Regions from separate parts of the Bacillus sp. CZDM1 genome, predicted to be linked through region 1. Evidence: riboswitches for the same ligand, from Rfam matches in the RefSeq annotation. Region 1 holds a riboswitch; each other region holds the start of a gene.
What was found. A riboswitch is a leader RNA that binds a small molecule or an ion and turns the genes downstream of it on or off. The one in region 1 is predicted to bind lysine.

Region 1 (5,091 bases):
TGTGTGAGCCATAGACATAGTAAGTTCCCGTTTTTGGATCTTTAATGATGGAAGGGTCATGAACGGAAGCATTTCTAAATTCAAGTGGTTCCGAATTACTTGTTGCCTCGTTCCCAAACGCACTAATGGGTATTAAGAATAGCAGTATTAGAAAAACAGCTATGAAACTCTTAAAAAGACCTTTCTTATTCATACTATCTCCTCCTTATCATCGTTATTGTACGGACCAATAATGTTGAGTCTTTTTTCTTAAGTTTATAGATACCTCCAATCCCATTAAAGGTTGTACATACAAGTTGTAAGCCGCTTATATATGTAAATTAGCAAGCTATATCTATTTAAACAATACTATAAAATTAAAATATTCTCAATATTCTTTTACAAACTTGTTTGAACAAGTTTGTGTTAATTGGTAAAATGAACGTACAAGTTAATTTTTAAAAAAGGCGCAGATTAAGCTCTGCGCCTTTTGAGATTAGCTATCGTTTTGCTATTTTATGCTGCTAGTTTTTGGTGTTCCTTATTAACAAGTAAATTCTTTAAAAGTGTTTTACATTGCGGTAAGGAAAAGCCTACAATTGGACCCAAGAAAAAGGCAATTATCATGGAGCCAACCCCAACTGGTCCTCCTAATGCCCAACCCAAAATGAGGACAAGAACTTCCATTCCATTACGAACCCATTGTAAACTCCAGCCGGTTTTGTCCACAATCAGGAGCATAATACTATCTCGTGGGCCAGAACCCAAATCAGCGGAAACATAGAGTCCAACTCCATACCCCATTAGAATAACTCCTAAAACAAAGAATATTAAGGCGCCAGTTAAACTATCGACACCTGGCAATAGCCACAAAAAGAAATCTATGAATAAACCAAGTAACAGCATATTTAAAAACGCACCGATTTTAGGTAATTTTTTCGTTGCCATGGAGGAAGCGGTAAGCAATAGAAATCCTATAATGATCGACCATGTGCCAATCGTCAGCCCCAGCTTTAGGAACATCCCATAATGAAACACATCCCAGGGACCTGCTCCTAACAATTTTCCTTCAATCGTTAAGGCTGCACCTAGCGCTAAAACAATCAGTCCAAAAACAAAAAAAGACCAGCGAAGAATCCATTCTTTTCTCATAATTTCTCCTCTAATCTCAAAATTATTTAACTAAACCACTATACCATATCAATAATAATGGAAACTATAAAAATTAAATGGAAATCACCCTAAGTCTTGCTTCCGTTGATTTTATCATTATTTTTTATTTATGGTATGGTTCAGCGTGATGCTTCAATATGAGGTTTATACTTAATAAAAAGATAAAAAACCTACCTTGAATACTCCAAAGGTAGGTTTTATTACTTTCTATAATATTTGGTTCAAAAACCTTTTAGTTCGTTCATGTTTTGGATTGACAAAGATATCATTTGGATGTCCTTCTTCAATAATATTTCCGTCTGCAAGCATAATGACTCGGTCCGCCACTTCTTTCGCAAATCCCATTTCATGTGTCACAATCACCATCGTCATCCCGTCACGTGCCAGATCCTTCATTACCTGTAGCACTTCACCAACAAGCTCAGGATCCAAAGCTGAGGTCGGCTCATCAAAAAGCATCACTTTTGGTTCCATTGCTAATGCTCTCGCGATTGCTACCCGCTGCTTTTGCCCGCCGGATAATTGTTCAGGATAGTAGTTGGCTTTATCCTCTAATCCTACCTTTTTAAGAAGGGCAAGTGCTTTTGAACTTGCTGCTTCCTTTGTTTCTTTTCTGACAAAAATCGGAGCTTCGGTAATATTTTCTATTACTGTTTTATGAGGGAAAAGATTAAAATGCTGGAACACCATTCCTACCTTTTCTCTAACCTTATTTAAGTTTGTTTTTGCTAGGTCTATGTTTTCAGAATCGATGATAATGTCACCGTGCTCTGCCACCTCTAAAAAATTTAAGCAGCGTAGCAGCGTACTTTTACCAGAGCCACTGGCACCGATCAGAACCACTACCTCTTTCTCGTCTACACGTAAGTTTATATTTTTTAATACTTCAAGCCTGCCAAAGGATTTTGAAAGATTGCTAATTTTAATCATGCGATCACGCCCTCCTTAGGTTTGCTGACATCCATTTTCTTTTCAATCCGATTAGCAACCCAAGTGAAAATCAGGACGATAATTAAATAATAGACTCCAACAACAAAATACGTTTCAAACGGCATATAGTTTTCACCTTGGACACTAAGAGCCGTGTTATATAGGTCCGTCACAGCAATATACGCAACAAGGGAAGAATCTTTTAAGCCAATAATAAACTGATTGGCTAAAGACGGAATTGCTCTTTTGAAAGCTTGTGGAAAAATAATTCTCCTCATCGCAAGAGAGTAGGGCATTCCGAGTGACCTCGCCGCTTCCATCTGTCCGCGATCAATGGATTGCACCGCTCCTCTAAAAATTTCCGCAATGTAGGCACCGGTATGAACACCTAATGCCAGAGCCCCTGCCGTGAAGCTGTCTAGGTTCACTATATTGGCAAGTCCATAATAAAGGAACATGATCTGAACAATGAGAGGCGTTCCACGAATAATACCAATGTAGATATCCGCAATCCAATTTAGTATTTTACTAGTGGAAATCTTAAAGCCCGCAAAAATTAAACCAATCACCATCGCAAATAATAGGGAGATTGCCGTTATGGCGATCGTCATCCAAGAAGCTTTCAAAAAGGCAATTCCATGTTCACTAAAAATACTCATAATATTTTCAACAAAAACCACAATGCGTACCTCCTTCTTTGAATAGTGAAGGCACCCACATTAGGTGCTTTCACTAAAGTATTTTTCCAATCTTATTTTTCCATGATGTTGGTATTAAACCATTTCATACTGATTTTTTCATACGTACCATCGTCAATCATCGATTGGATGGCCTCGTTGATTTTATCAGCAAGCTCTTTGTTTCCTTCAGCAACTGCTACACTTACACGGTCTTCATTCAATAAATCGCCAATTTCCTTTATTTTTAAGCTTTTTTCATTTTTGGCACTAACACCAACAATTTTATCCGTGATCACGGCATCTAAACGGCCAAGCGCCAAATCTTGAAGAGCGTTTACGTCTGTTGGATAGCCTTTTACTTGATCAGATAAATCTTCAGCCATATCCTTCCATGTGCTGGCTTGAATGACCCCGATACTCTTACCCTTCAAATCTTCCTTTGATTGAATATCCGTATTGCCTTCCGCTACAAAAATCTGTGCACCAGATAGATAATAGGGATTGGTGAAATCAACTTGCTTATCACGCTCAGGTGTAGCAGTCATACTTCCAATAATGGCATCATATTTCTTTGCCTTCAATCCTTGGATAATCGTTTCCCATGGATTTGTTACAGGGTTTGCTTCAAGCCCAATTCTCTTAGCAATTTCTGTTCCAATTTCAACATCAAATCCAGTCAATTTACCGTCCTTCTTAAAGTTTAACGGTGGATATTGTCCTGTCATGGAGAATGTTAACGCTCCTTTTTCCACTAACTCAAGCTTCCCCTCATTTGCCTTTGCTTCCTTTTCCCCATCTGCCTTCTCAGTGCCGCAAGCAGATAAAATCAACATCATTGCTGCTAATAAAAATACAAACTTTTTCATAAATATTCCCCCTAGTTAATAAAAAAACACCGTCAAGGTAAATTTGACGGTGTTCTGTACACCCTCATCGATTAGCATTGGTGAAGATAGTTCTCCACAATTCCAAGGAACTGTGACAGTTCTGCCCCTATTCGAGTGCAGACCCAGCTTTCTGAAAGAGGTGATTTTCAGAAGCTTCGGCGATTGATCCTTTTTCCTATTTTCATAGATTTCACAGAATCTCCAATAGGATACTAATAACAATCGCGACCTCTACCCCATCTAATGCTTAAAGATGAGGATTTTATATTTAGTTTAACGAAACTTTCTTCAGTATAAATAAATATTCTAACAAGTGCAATAATAATTTTAGTTGAATTTTTATCCAATTTAAAAGACTTGACTGGTTTTATCTTCTGAGATACATTTTTTTTAAATACTATTTTACTAGAAAAGAAGGTCAGGCGTATGTTGCAATGTCGTGAGGATGTGCTGACATTCACGAAACAGCTCGTAAACATTGAAAGTGTCGTTAATACCGATGGCGAAAAGGCCATTGCTCAGTCTTTATATTCTATGATTTCCTCTATGCCCTATTTTTCACAAAACCCTAGCCACTTAGTTTTAGAACAAACACTTAACGATGATCAAGAGCGTTATAATGTTCTTGCTTTTGTTAAAGGCACAAAGGGAAATAGCAGCCGCACGGTGATTTTGATGGGTCATATTGACACGGTTGGAATTGATGATTTTAACCAATTAAAAGACAAAGCTTGCTTCCCTGACGAACTAATGGAATCACTGAAACAGGAACAGCTGCCAGCTGCTGCGAAAGAACATTTAGATTCGGGGGATTGGTTATTTGGCCGCGGCGTCCTTGATATGAAAAGCGGGGTTGCCAGTCACTTATATCTCTTAAACTATTATTCTCAGCATCCTGAAGAATTAGAAGGAAACATTGTTCTCTTATCGGAATGTGACGAGGAGGACAGTTCACACGGTGTTCTTTCCGCTTTGAAAACATTGAAACGCTGGAGAAGTGAACATGGTTTTGACTATGCAGCCGCGATTAATGCGGATTTCGTCTCACCAAGATATGAAGGCGACGAAAATCGCTACATCTACAAGGGGACCGTTGGAAAGCTTCTGCCATCCTTCTTTATTACGGGAGCAGAAACGCATGTAGGCTCAGCCTTTGAGGGACTCGATCCAAACTTTATTGCCGCCGAGCTGACAAGGCAAATTAATTACAATCCGGAGCTTTGTAACGAAGCGTTTGGTGAGACGACCGTGCCCCCTGTTTCGTTAAAACAAACGGATTTGAAGCCGTCTTATACCGTTCAAACCGCCTTAGCTGCCTATGTTTATTACAATTTCTTTATTCATTCCTGGTCTCCAAAGGACGTGCTTGAAAAATTAAGGGAACAAGCGATGATTGCTTTTACCAATGCCCTTACTTCCTTCGAAGAAAGGTATAAACAATA
Region 2 (5,091 bases), on a different contig from region 1:
TAATGATAAATACAAGAGATAGGATGAAAACATGAAAATAGAAGTCAGGTTAAAGGTGAAATCAAAGTTCGTTACTAAATATAAAAAGGGCTACCCTCTCATTACAAAAGACACTATTATAAATCCTACTGCTTTAGATCAAGAAGGCTGCACCATAAACCTTGTTGATGAACAGAACCACTTTATTGCCAAAGGCTATTATGGGAAACAAAATAAAGGTCTCGGCTGGGTGCTCAGCAACATTGAGAAGGAACAATTTGATCATCGTTTTTTTGAAAAGACCCTAAAGGCTGCCTTTGATAGAAGAGAGCATTTTTTTCAGAGCTCTGAAACAACGGCATTTCGAGTATTTAACGGCGAAGGCGATGGAATTGGCGGTTTAACGATTGATTACTTCGATGGGTATTACGTCATTACCTGGTACAGTAAAGGCATCTATCACTTTCGGGAGTTTATCATAGATTCATTGAAGAATTTGGTGGAGTATAAAGCCATTTATCAGAAAAAGCGGTTTGATGAAAGTGGTAAGTACATTGAAGAAGATGACTTCGTCGCTGGCGAACGAGGAGAATTCCCCTTCATCGTGAAAGAAAATGGCGTCAATATAGCGGTTTATTTGAATGAAAGTGCCATGGTCGGTGTTTTCTTAGATCAAATCGAGGTTAGAAAAAAATTACGAGATGTCTATTCAAAAGGAAAACGGGTATTAAATACGTTCTCCTACACCGGCGTGTTTTCAGTGTATGCCGCTTTAGGCGGTGCGGCAAAAACGACCAGTGTTGACCTCGCGAATCGAAGCAAAAGTAAAACGATTGAGCAATTTAAAGTGAATGGAATTGATGCGGAAACTCAAGATATCATCGTCGAGGATGTATTCAAATACTTCAAATATGCAGTGAAAAAGGAGCTGCTGTTTGATGTCGTGATCCTTGATCCTCCAAGCTTTGCAAGATCAAAGAAGTTTGTCTTCAGCGCCGAAAAGGATTATAAAAACCTATTAAAAGAAGCCATTTCGATCACCGAGGATAACGGAATAATCCTCGCGTCAACCAATGCCAGCTCCTTTAATATGGACAAATTTAAAGGATTCATCGATACCGCCTTTAAGGAATCCAATAAACGCTATAAACTTATGGAAGAATTTTCACTCCCTGAAGACTTCAGAACCAACAAACATTATCCAGAATCCGACTACCTAAAAGTAGTCTTCATTAAAAAGTTAAAATAACTGTCCGCCTGAGGTGGACAGTGTCCACGGGCGGTGCCTGTCACCGTGACTATACGTGGAAAGCATAGCGCCTGGAGCGTAAATCAACAGCCTAGTTTAACATAGCCTATTAAAAAAAAAACAAACCTCTTGAACAGTATTGAATTGTCTGTTATATTTATTTATAATTAAATATTTTCTTACTTCATTACCTTTTGAAGTGAGGATAGAGGCGCAATGACCAATAGTACGCAGTTTGAGGATGATGAGGTCCTAAGACGATTGTGGAAAGGGGAATTTGCCGAAGCGGATGGAATCTCATTTTTCTAGACCGCTGGTTCTGCTATTGAAGAAATACAGAACTGTCATATAGGAGACTATATGGAGGGCTATCTTACGCAAAGGAACGTTTTTTTTATTATGTTTCTACTGCAGTAGCGAGCCTTCGCTGCTGCTTTTTTGCGTTAACTTTTGACTGACCTAAAGCCACCTCTAATTTTTCAAAAAAAAATGATAAAAAGGGTGAATATGATGAATTTTGGCCAAGTGTTAACAGCGATGGTAACGCCATTTGATCAGCATGGTGAGGTTGATTTTAACGCAGCTCGAACACTAGTAAATTACTTAATTGAGAATGGTACAGATGGATTAGTGGTTGCCGGAACCACGGGAGAATCCCCGACATTAACAACAGAAGAAAAAATAGCTTTATTTAAATTCGTTGTCGAGGTTTCAGCCGGCAGAGTGCCTGTCATTGCTGGAACTGGCTCCAATAATACTAGAGCTTCTATCAGTTTAACAAAACTGGCTGAAGAGGCTGGCGTGGATGGAATTATGCTCGTTACACCATATTATAATAAGCCTTCACAAGAAGGACTGTTTCAGCACTTTAAAGCGATTGCCGAAACCACTTCCCTACCGGTAATGCTTTATAATATCCCTGGTCGCAGTGTCGTAAACATGTCTGTAGAGACCGTTGTCCGACTCTCAGAAATTAGTAATATCGTTGCGATAAAAGAAGCCAGCGGAAATCTAGATGCCATGGCGGAAATGATTAGCCGGACTTCAGATGATTTTACCTTGTACAGCGGTGATGATGGATTAACTATACCTGTTCTATCCATAGGCGGTGCTGGAGTTGTATCTGTTGCCTCGCATATTATTGGGAATGAAATGCAGGAAATGATCAACCAATTCAAAAATGGACGCGTTCAGGAGGCTGCGATTTCACATCAGAGACTTCTTCCTATCATGAAAGCATTATTTGCGGCACCAAATCCAACACCAGTAAAAGCTGCACTAAATATTCAAGGTGTTCAAGTTGGAGGAGTCCGTCTGCCAATGGTTCCATTAAATGATGAAGAAAAGAGTGTACTCCAGAAGGTCCTGCCTGCTAAAACTTTGGTTTAATGTAAAAACAAATTTGCCTGTCCCTTTTTAGTGGGGCAGGCTCTCTTTTTTTCTTAAGCTCTGTTAAAGGTTGATTTTTCTTACGGACACCATTATGAGGGACTAATCTTATTGGGAACTCTCCTAATTTGTCTTTCATCATGCTTATAAAGGACTAATCTCATTGGGAACTCTTCTGATTTGTCTTTCATCACGCTTATGAAGGACTAATGTCTTTGGGAGCTCTCCTGATTTGTCTTTCATCATGCTTATGAAGAACCAATCTCGTTGGGAACTCTTCTGATTTGTCTTTCATCGACCACATTATACTAATAATCAACAATGAAATTTAACAAAGCTTTATCCTAAATATACTTATACATTTCCCATTTGCTTCCCTATTACTGTTTGGATTTACTTCAGACAGGAAACACTATTGGATAGGAAAAAAGTGGAATAGGGAGAGAATTCAATGACAACGAGTCATGACGCACGATTGAATTATTTAGGACGTAATCTATTATCGGGCTGTTTATTAGGCCTTGGTTTTGTTGCTTTTATTGATGAGGCAGTTTTCCACCAGATTTTACATTGGCACCATTTCTATGACAAGTCTACACCTGATATCGGTCTCGTTTCGGATGGACTCTTTCATGCCTTTAGTTGGTTCTCAACAATTGCGGGGGCATTTCTTGTCTCGGATCTACGGCGAAGAGATGCCTGGTGGCGAAAAAGATGGTTTGGAGGTTTTCTATTTGGAGGGGGTGCGTTTCAATTATACGATGGAACCATCCAACACAAATTAATGCGAATCCATCAGATTCGGTATAATGTGGAGATTGCCCCATATGACTGGGTATGGAATATCATTGCTGCCTTAATGATGATTGCTGGTTTAATCCTTATTTATCGAACAGGACGGGAATCGAAAGTGATAGCAGGGTCTGCATAAATGGAAAATAACCATGTCCATCACGCCAGTGGGTCATCTTTCGAACTTCTCCTGGCTCTCCCTTTTGTCCTGGCAGTTTTGATTTATATTCTACTTGCATTAGTCTCAAACCGCCGGCATAAACGTTGGCCTTTCTTTCGATACTTATATTGGATTTTCGGAGTTCTTTCAGCATCGGTTGCTCTAATGGGTCCCATTGCTAATCTCGCTCATGAAAACTTCATGGCGCATATGGTTGGTCATTTATTCCTTGGAATGCTTGCCCCACTTCTTATAGCCTTGGCTGCTCCTATGACTCTTCTTTTAAGATCACTTAGTGTGACTTGTGCTAGAAATCTTGCCCAAATATTGAAGAGCTGGCCAGTAAGTATTTATAGTAATCCTGTAGTCACCGCCCTTCTCAATATTGGCGGGCTATGGGTTCTCTATACTACAGAGCTGTACTCAATGATGCAGCAAAATGCATTTTTACATGCGATGGTTCATTTACACGTTTTTTCAGCAGGATATCTTTATACGATTTCCATTATCTACCATGATCCTGCACCCCATCGGTATAGCTATACTTTCCGGACGATCATTCTCATTCTATCCTTTGCTGCTCACGGAATTCTATCAAAATATATTTATGCCCATCCGCCGGCTGGCGTACCTATTGAACAGGCAGAAGCAGGGGGAATGGTTATGTATTATGGCGGGGACATCGTGGAGGTCTTGCTAATATTCTTATTTTGCCAGCAATGGTATAGGACCAAACGGCCGCGTGAGACAGTTGTTTTGACTTCTTTATTGTCATATAAAAAGTAAAACTCGCCACACAAAAATTGGCGAGTTTCTTTATTGTTCTCGGGAGCATGCCCAAACAGTTCCGCTTCTCCCTAACCCTTACTCATTCAGTGCTTTTTGAGCCACTTTATTAGCATGGATGAATGTCGTGTCAAATAAGGGAATGGATGTATCATTTTGCTGAATCAATAAAGGTATTTCGGTACATCCGAGTATGACGCCCTCTGCCCCGCGTTCTACTAATTTGTTGATGATATTCAAATAAGCTTCTTTCGATGCTGGTTCATTGATTCCTTTACATAGCTCCCCAAAAATGACATCATGTACGACTTTTCTGTCTTCTTCTTCTGGGATAAGAACCTCGATATTATTGTTAATCAATAGTTCTTTATAAAACGGCTGTTCCATTGTAAATCTGGTCCCTAATAATCCTACCTTTGATAAATTCTTCTTTTTAATTTCCTCAACCACACAATCGACGATATGAATAAGCGGCACATTTACAGCCTCCTGTACTTCGCCTGCCATCAGGTGCATCGTATTTGTACAAATGGCAATGAGATCAGCCCCGCCATTTTCTAATACCTTTGCCGCTTCTATCATCTTATTTGTGGCCAATTCCCATTCGCCCTCTCTTTGCAGCTTTGCAATTTCTTCGAAGTTGAAGGAATAGATTAAGCATTTGGCCGAATGAATGCCGCCTAACTGCTCTTGAATATATCGATTAATATAATGGTAATAAACAGTTGTTGATTCC
Region 3 (5,091 bases), on a different contig from region 1:
GTGTTCCAAAGGATTTGTTTAAATGTTGAATATCAATAATCTTTTCCATATTCTCTCTCCTCCTTCTCCCATTATTTTTGATTTACTTCTCCTTGTGTGTCGTTTCCAATCATCGTATAGTTGTCAGCACCATCTAATCTCTTTTCAAGGTATAGCAATATTCTTGTTACAATAAAGGTCATCACAAAATAAATCATACATGCTACGAAAAATGATTCGAAATATCTAAAGTTATTACCCGAAATCGATTTTGTAACAAAATATAATTCTGTAACGGATATAACATTCAGAACGGACGTATCTTTAATATTAATAACAAATTGATTCCCTGTTGCCGGTAGAATATTTCGAACAACCTGTGGCAATACTACATTCCACATCGTTTGGAAATGAGTCATTCCGATAGCATGAGCTGCTTCGAACTGTCCTTTATCGACCGAAACAATCCCACCACGTACAATTTCAGCCATATAGGCTCCCGTATTAATTGATACAACAATAATCGCTGCAACAAAAACATTCATATCGATACCAAATGCTAACGCAGAACCATAATAAATAACCATCGCTTGTACAATCATCGGTGTTCCACGGAAGAATTCAATATAGATTGATAGAATTGCGTTAATTACATTTAACAAAGCTTTCTTTGCCCCACGTTCAGGCATTGGGATGGTTCGGATTACCCCTGCCGCTAATCCAATAATTGCCCCAATAATTGTCCCTATAAGAGAGATCAATAGTGTTAAACCAGCGCCACGAAGGAACATAGGCCAGTTTTCTGCAATTATTTTAATGACCCACTCAAGACTCATCTTTTATCCTCCTTTACTGTATAAAACCGACTGTATGATTCAATACAGCCGGTTTCTCATGATTAATTTGCTGCTGGTTGATTCTTAATAGCATTATCCATAATACTGGTACGGTCTTCCTCTGAGATACCAGCTAAAATTTCATTGATTTTATCTGTTAAGTCGCTGCCCTTTTCAAGTCCGACTGCGATTGCTGTATCATCTGCTGATGTTTTAAATCCTTCTTCAAATTCAACCATTACATAGTTTTCATTTGCAGCTGAGGCACTAACTCCTTCTGGACGCTCAGAAACGTATCCATCAATCATTCCTGATTCAAGGGCTACTCTCATAGCTGGGAAGTTGTCCATTGCTGTTTTCTTTTCTACACCTTCAATTTGATCGATCACTGAATAGTGGAAGGTATTTAATTGAGCTGTAACTTTTGCCCCTTTGAAGTCTTGGATAGAAGTAGCACCTTCATACTTGCTGCCCTTTTTTACAACCATCACTAAATTGGATGTATAGTAGTTATCTGAAAAGTCGATTGTTTCTTTACGTTCTGCTGTTGGTGACATACCAGCGATAATTGCATCAATTTTACCTGATTGTAAAGCTGGTACAAGGCCATCCCACTCTGTTTTGACAATAACTAATTCTTTCCCTAAACCTTCAGCCACTTTTTTTGCGATTTCCACATCATACCCACCTGCATATTCTGCAGAGCCGTCTATTTTAACTCCACCATTGGAATCATCGTTTTGAGTCCAGTTAAATGGCGCATATCCCGCTTCAAGGCCGACCGTAAACGTATTATCCTCTGATGCTCCAGAATCAGAACCCTTGCTTGTCCCACATCCTGCTAATAGAACCATAGCCGAAACCAATAAAACAATAAATAATGATAACTTATTTCTCATGTTGCTCTCCCCCTGTTTTTTAATAGTTTACTATAAACAAAAAACGGCCTGAGATAAACTCAGGCCGCAATATGCATAGTTCCCTTAAGTCCACTCTTTTATCCCAAATGAGATAGCACAACTCAATAAACCGGAAAGTTTATTGAGACAGTCCTGCAGTTCTTAACTACAGACCCAGCATGTAATATTGAGAATATTACAAACTTCGGCGACATTTCCTTCTCCTTAGCATCACGGCTTCTCAAGCTCCACTAAAGACTGTTAAATATCGCGCCTCTACCTCACTGAAAAAAAGTGAGGTCTTATTAAATTATATTAATATACTACAGCATTTTGTCGAAATCCGTCAACTAGTTATTTAGGGCAATTTCTGCCAAACTATTGTTCCAAAGGATTAAAAACATTTTAATCATAGATTGAACATGATATCGATTTCTTTAACTTGGAGTACCAGCTTTACAGAAAATATCATTCTGATTGGAAAAAGCATAAAGATCAGGATACTAACGAAGAAAAAGGCGTGCAATAAATTAGCACGCCTACCTTTTTTTCAATTACTTATAAAAAACGAATAATTGAATGTTGATTTCCATAATATCTCATTGTTTCTTTTGATTATTACCTATTAATTTGAAATAGCATTTCTTCTTTTAACGTAGTATAAAACGCCGCCAGATAGAACTAATAATAATCCTGCTAGTAAAATGTTAAAGTTGTTTGTTGCTGTATTCGGAAGTTCATGATCAGCTTGAGCAGGAATCTTATTAGATTCTGGTTCGCCTTCGAATACACCATACGTACTGAAGTGATCGGTATAAGCTGAGATTTCACCATTTTTGTATTCTCCCCCGATTAGTTCCCACTTTTCTTCCTCTACATTCCAATAATAAACTTTTACATTCTTAGGATTCACAATTTGTTTTGGATCAACTTTGAATGTAAGTTTAACTTTTTCTTTGAACTCATACAATTTGCCATCAGCTTCAATGGTAAAGTCATAAACAGCTAGTGAACCATTGGCTGCCATTTTCTTCACTTTAATATCTAGGTTTTCTGCTAACGGCAGGATAGAAGCAGGAATTTGCACATCTACATTTCCATTGCTAACCTGAATTACTGCATTTGCATCTTTTAAAGCTTGAATCTGTTCTTTTGTCAGTGTTACAGTTGCATTCATTTTATTATCAACTTCAATAACAACGATTGCTTTTTCTTCAAGATTTTTTAGAGCCTCATCACTAATTGTATACTTGTTAGCTTCTTTAACTACTGGCGGTTTAACCTCATTTGATTTACTTGGATTTTCACCTGGTTTGTTACCTGGATTTTCTCCAGGTTTATTACCTGGGTTTTCGCCTGGTTTATTGCCTGGATTTTCTCCCGGTTTATTGCCTGGATTTTCTCCCGGTTTATTGCCTGGATTTTCTCCCGGTATATTACCTTGTTCATCACTTAGGTCTACAATCCGCCCTTCCACTTTTGTAGAAATAGTTTCTAAGCTTACTAGATGATCCCTGAAGTTTTCCCAATCTGAAAGACCTAAGTCTGTTACACGTCCTTCTTCATATACTTTCGCAAAGACATCATAACCATCTCCGCCTTTAGCTGTGAAAGCATTAGTGGCAACTGTGTAAGTTTCTTCGTCTTGAATTTCTACATATTTACCATTTTGATTTAAATATTTAACAGATACTACACGTTCCCCTGCTGGTTTTGTAGAATCAAATTCCACTTTACCACCGGCCACATGTAAGAAACCGCCATTTTCTCCTGGGTATTTACTGAAACTAATTTCAAATGCTTCTTTTAACTCAGCACCAGTAATATCCATGGTTGCTAATGTGTTACCAAATGGTAATACAGTGATTACTTCTCCAACTGTGATCGGACCAGCATTAATGGCAGCTCGGATTCCGCCACCGTTTTGCAATGCCATAATCACATTTTTACCTGTGAATTCTTTTGCTTTAATAAGCATACCATCGGTAATGAGGTTGCCAAGAATTGTTTCGTTTTTACGAACACTCGGTTTTGTATTATCTCCATTTGTACGTGGATTTTCTAATTCCATTGGAGTTGATACACCAATTTCTTCTTGAGCTACGGCATCAACTTGTGCTTTGTATGGTGCCAATACTTCTGCTGCTTGTGGATCAGCTTCTTGATCGCTGATTGCAACTAAGCTGCCATTGTGGTCAATTACAACACCATTTTCATCGAACGTTACATCTAGCATACCTAGGTTGCTGTTGGCATTACCAGTTTGAACAATTACAGTAGGTGTTGTATCTTTTGCCACTACAACAGGATCAGACAATTTTGTATGGCTGTGTCCACCAACAATAATGTCAATGCCTTCTACTTTTTCAGCAAGGATTAAGTCGTTATCAACGGCTGCATTATCGTCATAACCAATGTGAGTTAATGCAATAATATTGTTAACGCCTTGAGCTTCAAAAGCTTGTACTGCTTTTTCTGCTTCTGCAAGATAGTTTTCGAATGCAATGGACCCTGGGCTGGATATATCAGCTGTTTCCTCAGTTGTTAAGCCGAAGATACCCACTTTCTCTCCGTTTACTTCTTTAATGATTCCATTGTATATTTGACCATTTTGAATTTCAGCTTCGATGGAATTATTGAATATTCCATCGAATTTTGCATCCTTTGAGAAATCAACGTTTGCACTTACAAATGGGAAGTTAGCTTCCTTAATAAAATCAACCAATGCTTGATGTCCTTCTGCTGAAGAACCTAAATCAAATTCATGATTACCAAAGGTCATCGCATCAAAGCCCATTAAATTCATCATGGCCAAGTCAGCTTCACCTTGGAATTCATTGAAATACAAGGTTCCAGTGAATGCATCCCCAGCATGAAGAAGTAGTGCTTCAGGGTTTACTGCTCTAACTTCTTTTACAGCAGTTACTGTCTTCGGCATGTTGTCTAAGGCAGCATGGGTATCATTCGTATGCATAACAGTTAAGTTAAATTGACCTGCTACATCAACGATTCTGCCTTCAACTTCAGTTGGGATTCCTTCACTGCCATTGCCTGCTAACTGATCACGGAAGTTTTCCCAATCCGAAAGACCTAAGTCCGTAACTCGTCCTTCTTCGTAAGCTATAGCGAATACGTTATAGCCGTCTCCACCTTTAGCTGTAAAGGCGTTAGTTGCAACAGTGTACATCGTGTCATCTTGAACATCTACATAATCACCATTATCATCTAAATACGATACAGATACAACGCGTTCCCCTACTAGTCTAGTAGAATCAAACTCTACTTTGCCACCAGCCACATGTAAAAATCCGCCATTTTCTCCAGGATATTTACTGAGACTGATTTCAAATGCTGCTTTTAATTCTGCACCACTTACA
Region 4 (5,091 bases), on a different contig from region 1:
TGCAGAAGGCTTTGAACCACTTAAAGAATTAGCAAATGTATTAGGCGGAGCTGTTGGTGCTTCTCGTGGAGCCTGCGATGCTGACTATTGTGACTACTCCTTACAAATCGGACAAACGGGTAAGGTTGTAACACCTGACCTATACATCGCTTGCGGTATTTCTGGAGCAATCCAGCACTTAGCAGGAATGTCTAACTCTAAGGTAATTGTTGCGATTAACAAAGATCCAGAAGCTAATATCTTTAAAGTAGCAGATTACGGAATCGTTGGTGACTTATTTGAAGTAGTTCCACTTTTAACAGAAGAGTTTAAAAAGTTAAAAGTTCACTCATAATATGAAATGCGGAGGCGACTTGCCCAGAAACGAGAAAACTGGAGGCTCGCACAAAGAAGCGCGCTTTTTGCTTCTTTTGTGGGAGGTGAAGTTTCTCGAGTTTCTAGGAGCCGAAGCTGGACAATATAAGGGCGGGCAGTAGCAAACTGCTCGCTTTTTCTCATACAATAAGCCGGAATACTTACTGTATTTTAGGGAAAATTATTGCGAGACAGATTATTAGCATGATGGTTTAAACAATGCTATACTTTCGTTGTATTTAGTATTCATTAGGAGGCAAAATAAATGGCTATTTCAAATGTAACAGATGCAAATTTCTCTGCTGAAACAGGCTCTGGCCTTGTACTTGCAGATTTCTGGGCACCATGGTGCGGACCTTGTAAAATGATCGCTCCCGTTCTTGAAGAACTTGATTCAGAAATGGGCGACAAAGTTAAAATCGTAAAATTAGATGTAGATGATAACCAAGAAACCGCTGCAAAATACGGCGTTATGAGTATCCCTACACTTCTAGTTTTCAAAAATGGCGAAGTAGTTGACAAAGTTGTCGGCTTCCAGCCTAAAGATGCTTTAGCAGGTGTATTAGAAAAGCACGCATAAGCATAAATGACCTTAGCTAGGATTGTTCTGGCTAAGGTTTTTTATTTTTGGAAAAAGAATCAGGCTTTTCTTTATCGGCGCTATGATTTAAAATTTTAAGATAGATAAAGACGGAGAGGAGCAGCTGGAATGAATGAAAATATCAAACAAAAATTGACTCTGCTGCCTGATCAGCCTGGCTGCTACTTGATGAAAGACCGTCAGGGAACGATCATTTATGTCGGCAAAGCTAAAATCCTAAAGAATCGTGTCCGGTCTTATTTTACCGGCTCGCACGACGGAAAAACGCTGCGACTCGTCAATGAGATTGAGGACTTCGAATATATTGTCACCTCATCCAATATTGAGGCACTGTTACTCGAATTAAATTTAATTAAAAAATACGACCCAAAATATAATGTCATGCTCAAGGATGATAAAACCTATCCGTTTATTAAATTGACTGCGGAAAGACATCCAAAGCTAATCATCACAAGAAAAGTTAAAAAGGATAAAGGCAAGTACTTTGGTCCTTATCCAAACGTTATGGCTGCAAATGAAACAAAAAAGCTCCTAGACCGGATTTACCCATTGCGAAAATGTTCAACCCTTCCTGACCGGGTTTGCTTGTACTACCATTTAGGACAGTGCCTGGCACCATGTGTCAATGAAGTACATGAAGAGCAATACAAACAAATGACAGACGAAATTACCCGCTTCCTAAACGGCGGTTATAAAGAGATAAAAAAAGAACTGACGGAGAAAATGTCCAGCGCCTCTGAGGAGCTAGATTTCGAACGTGCTAAGGAATTCCGCGATAAGATTATTCATATCGAAACGATAATGGAAAAGCAAAAAATCACGATGACAGATTTTACTGATCGTGATGTGTTTGGCTATGCAGTCGATAAGGGCTGGATGTGTGTTCAAGTTTTCTTCGTACGCCAAGGAAAACTAATCGAACGTGATGTTTCCATGTTTCCAATTTACAATGAACCTGAAGAAGAGATTCTCACTTTCCTTGGTCAATTTTACGAAAAATCGAATCATTTCAAGCCAAAGGAAATTCTCATTCAGGATGAAGTTGACTTAACCATAGCGGAGCAGCTTCTTCAAGTGAAAGTACTAAAGCCGCAGCGTGGTCAGAAAAAAGATTTGATTAAAATGGCAATCAAAAATGCAAAAATTGCACTGAATGAGAAATTTTCGCTGATTGAAAAGGATGAGGTTCGAACCATCAAAGCTGTTGAGAATCTTGGAGAGCTTATGGGTATTTATACCCCTCACCGAATTGAGTCTTTCGATAATTCTAATATTCAGGGGACAGACCCGGTATCTGCCATGGTCGTATTTATTGATGGGAAGCCGAATAAGCGTGAGTATCGAAAGTATAAGATAAAATCGGTGGTAGGTCCTGATGATTATGAATCGATGCGTGAAGTAACCAGAAGGAGATATTCAAGAGCCCTCAAAGAGGAACTGCCACTCCCGGACTTAATTATTATTGATGGTGGAAAAGGACATGTGGAGGCTGTTAGAGACGTTCTAGAGAATGAACTGGGCTTGGATATTCCACTGGCTGGATTGGTGAAAGATGATAAACACAAAACGTCTAATTTGTTATATGGCAATCCGCTTGAAATTATCCCGCTTGGCAGAAACAGCCAAGAGTTTTATTTATTACAAAGAATTCAAGATGAGGTTCACCGTTTTGCGATCACCTTTCATCGCCAAACACGTGGAAAAAGTGCATTTCAATCGGTGCTGGATGATATTACAGGTGTAGGTGAAAAACGAAAAAAACAATTATTAAAGGAATTTGGTTCGGTTAAGAAAATGAAAGAAGCCACATTTGAAGAGTTTAGAGCGCTGGGTATTCCAGCTCCTGTAGTGGAAGAATTAATGAAAAAACTTCAATCTTAGTGATTGTCAGAATAATGGCACTATGCTATAATGAGTGAAAATTATATTACTATCACTTTTTTATACTAAAGTGAAGGTAGAGGTGCGAGCTTCAATAGTAATGATTCTGAGAAGGATGAGCTTCTGGGAAGAATCATGAAAGGGGATGTTCGCCGAAGTGAAGAAAGTCTCATTTCTTTCTTTGCTGGTCCTGTATTGAATAAATGCCGGATTGTCAAGATGTCATGTCTTGGAGAGCTATCTTACATTGTAGAACGCAGAATTTTTTTTGTGTATTTAAGCAATGAGATGCCCTCTCATTGCTTTTTATTTTTTTTGCGGGGAAAACTATAATGATAGCTAAACCTATAACTGAAAGCAGGGGAAACGATGGGTTTAATTGTTCAAAAGTTTGGCGGCACTTCAGTCGGAAGTGTAGAGAAAATACTTAATGTAGCACAGCGGGTAAAAGCGGAAACTGATCAGGGGAATCAGGTTGTAGTGGTTGTTTCAGCGATGGGAAAATCAACTGATCAGCTGGTGAATCTAGCGAAAGAAATTTCTGGACAGCCAAATAAACGTGATATGGATATGCTGTTGAGCACAGGTGAACAGGTAACGATTGCCTTATTATCAATGGCCCTGAATGAGCAGAAGCTTCCAGCCGTATCGTTTACTGGGTGGCAGGCTGGAATTGTCACAGAGCCTATCCATGGAAATGCCCGCATCACAACGATAAATACAGATGCTGTAAAAAATCAGCTGGCAGATGGGAAAGTGGTAATTGTTGCAGGTTTCCAAGGGGTTACCGAAAATGGCGAGATTACAACTCTGGGTCGAGGCGGTTCTGATACGACCGCGGTGGCGCTTGCTGCTGCGCTAAAGGCTGATAAATGCGATATTTATACAGATGTAACCGGAGTTTTCACGACTGACCCAAGATATGTGAAGAGTGCGCGTAAATTAAAATCAGTGTCTTATGATGAAATGCTTGAGCTTGCCAATTTAGGAGCAGGTGTCCTGCATCCAAGAGCAGTAGAATTTGCGAAAAACTATCAAGTACGACTTGAAGTTCGCTCAAGTTTGGAGAGAGTAGAAGGAACAGTGATTGAGGAGGAAGCATCAATGGAACAAAACCTTGTAGTCCGTGGCGTGGCATTTGAAGATGAAATTACTAAAGTGAGCGTGTTAGGTCTTACCAATTCTTTAACAAGTTTATCAACAATCTTCACAACATTAGCTGAGAACCATTTAAACGTCGATATTATCGTTCAAAGCACAACAGAAGCAGAAACAGCAAATCTTGCTTTCTCGATTAAAACGGATGACCTGTTAGAGACGTTAAATGTCCTTGAAAATAACAAGGATGTCCTGAATTATGATCAGCTTGACGCTGAAAATAAACTGGCGAAGGTTTCCATCGTTGGATCCGGAATGATTTCAAACCCAGGTGTCGCAGCTAAAATGTTTGAAGTACTGGCTGCCAGCCAAATTCAAATTAAAATGGTCAGCACCTCAGAAATAAAAGTTTCAGCAGTAGTCGAAGAAAAACACATGCTAAAAGCAGTAGAAGTCCTGCACCAGGCATTTGGTCTAAATAGCGAAGCATAAAAAAGTATCCTTGGAGGAAACCCTCCAAGGAATACTTTTACCCTGACTGTCCGCCTGAGGTGGACAGTGTCCACGGATGGTGACAGGCACCAAAAGAGGCACCAAAAGAGGCACCAAAAGAAAATAACACTATTAAATTGTGTCTTTTCGATCCCATTTGACGGTGAATTGGACTTTGTTTGCTTTTTTTATTGGGTGTTCGAAGGCTTCGGCGATGACTTGTTTTTGGTGTTGGATTTGCTCCGCTAGGAAGCCTGCTTCGATTTGGAAGTAGTGTTCTGCTTTTGACTTGACTCGAGAAACGATTAGCGGGCTGACTAGTTCAAATTCGATTTCATCTTTTCGTTCTTTTTTTATTTCGAGCTGTCCCCATGAGGCTCTAGTAAAGAATTCGATGATGTCATCAAAAGTGTTTAATGGGTGTTTACGAGCTAGACTTTTTCCAGCCCAATACAGAATCTCTGGAGTGTCTTTGCCTAAAACTTCTGGCAATACAAATTCTCTGATCAGCTCGTAACCAAATAGTGAAATATTTCTTGATTCATCCGATTGTAAAATAAGTTCGACGGCAGTACTTTCATTCATAAATAGCTTCCCCTCTTTCTACCATTCTATTATATACAATTACGGCTTTAAGTAAGAACACTTTTTATGGAGTGTAGTGT

Region 2: another riboswitch for lysine. It lies ahead of dapA (4-hydroxy-tetrahydrodipicolinate synthase); the one in region 1 lies ahead of ACY3XC_RS16420 (ABC transporter substrate-binding protein).
Region 3: another riboswitch for lysine. It lies ahead of ACY3XC_RS27885 (transporter substrate-binding domain-containing protein); the one in region 1 lies ahead of ACY3XC_RS16420 (ABC transporter substrate-binding protein).
Region 4: another riboswitch for lysine. It lies ahead of ACY3XC_RS03975 (aspartate kinase); the one in region 1 lies ahead of ACY3XC_RS16420 (ABC transporter substrate-binding protein).

The regions. Positions count from the first base shown of each region.
Region 1 is NZ_JBUESO010000006.1:294,238-299,328, forward strand. It holds gene ACY3XC_RS16400 (lipocalin-like domain-containing protein) at 1-193, opposite strand, end outside; gene ACY3XC_RS16405 (YczE/YyaS/YitT family protein) at 496-1,131, opposite strand; gene ACY3XC_RS16410 (amino acid ABC transporter ATP-binding protein) at 1,360-2,082, opposite strand; gene ACY3XC_RS16415 (amino acid ABC transporter permease) at 2,079-2,741, opposite strand; gene ACY3XC_RS16420 (ABC transporter substrate-binding protein) at 2,834-3,628, opposite strand; lysine riboswitch at 3,708-3,891, opposite strand; gene ACY3XC_RS16425 (M20/M25/M40 family metallo-hydrolase) at 4,076-5,091, shown strand, end outside.
Region 2 is NZ_JBUESO010000026.1:4,600-9,690, reverse strand. It holds gene ACY3XC_RS27990 (class I SAM-dependent rRNA methyltransferase) at 32-1,228, shown strand; lysine riboswitch at 1,427-1,607, shown strand; gene dapA (4-hydroxy-tetrahydrodipicolinate synthase) at 1,739-2,617, shown strand; gene ACY3XC_RS27980 (DUF2243 domain-containing protein) at 3,069-3,548, shown strand; gene ACY3XC_RS27975 (cytochrome c oxidase assembly protein) at 3,549-4,355, shown strand; gene ACY3XC_RS27970 (aspartate/glutamate racemase family protein) at 4,434-5,091, opposite strand, start outside.
Region 3 is NZ_JBUESO010000025.1:25,639-30,729, forward strand. It holds gene ACY3XC_RS27875 (amino acid ABC transporter ATP-binding protein) at 1-49, opposite strand, end outside; gene ACY3XC_RS27880 (amino acid ABC transporter permease) at 72-815, opposite strand; gene ACY3XC_RS27885 (transporter substrate-binding domain-containing protein) at 878-1,714, opposite strand; lysine riboswitch at 1,820-2,001, opposite strand; gene ACY3XC_RS27890 (5'-nucleotidase C-terminal domain-containing protein) at 2,340-5,091, opposite strand, start outside.
Region 4 is NZ_JBUESO010000001.1:746,495-751,585, reverse strand. It holds gene ACY3XC_RS03990 (electron transfer flavoprotein subunit alpha/FixB family protein) at 1-334, shown strand, start outside; gene trxA (thioredoxin) at 620-934, shown strand; gene uvrC (excinuclease ABC subunit UvrC) at 1,064-2,836, shown strand; lysine riboswitch at 2,906-3,084, shown strand; gene ACY3XC_RS03975 (aspartate kinase) at 3,206-4,426, shown strand; gene ACY3XC_RS03970 (YslB family protein) at 4,559-5,011, opposite strand.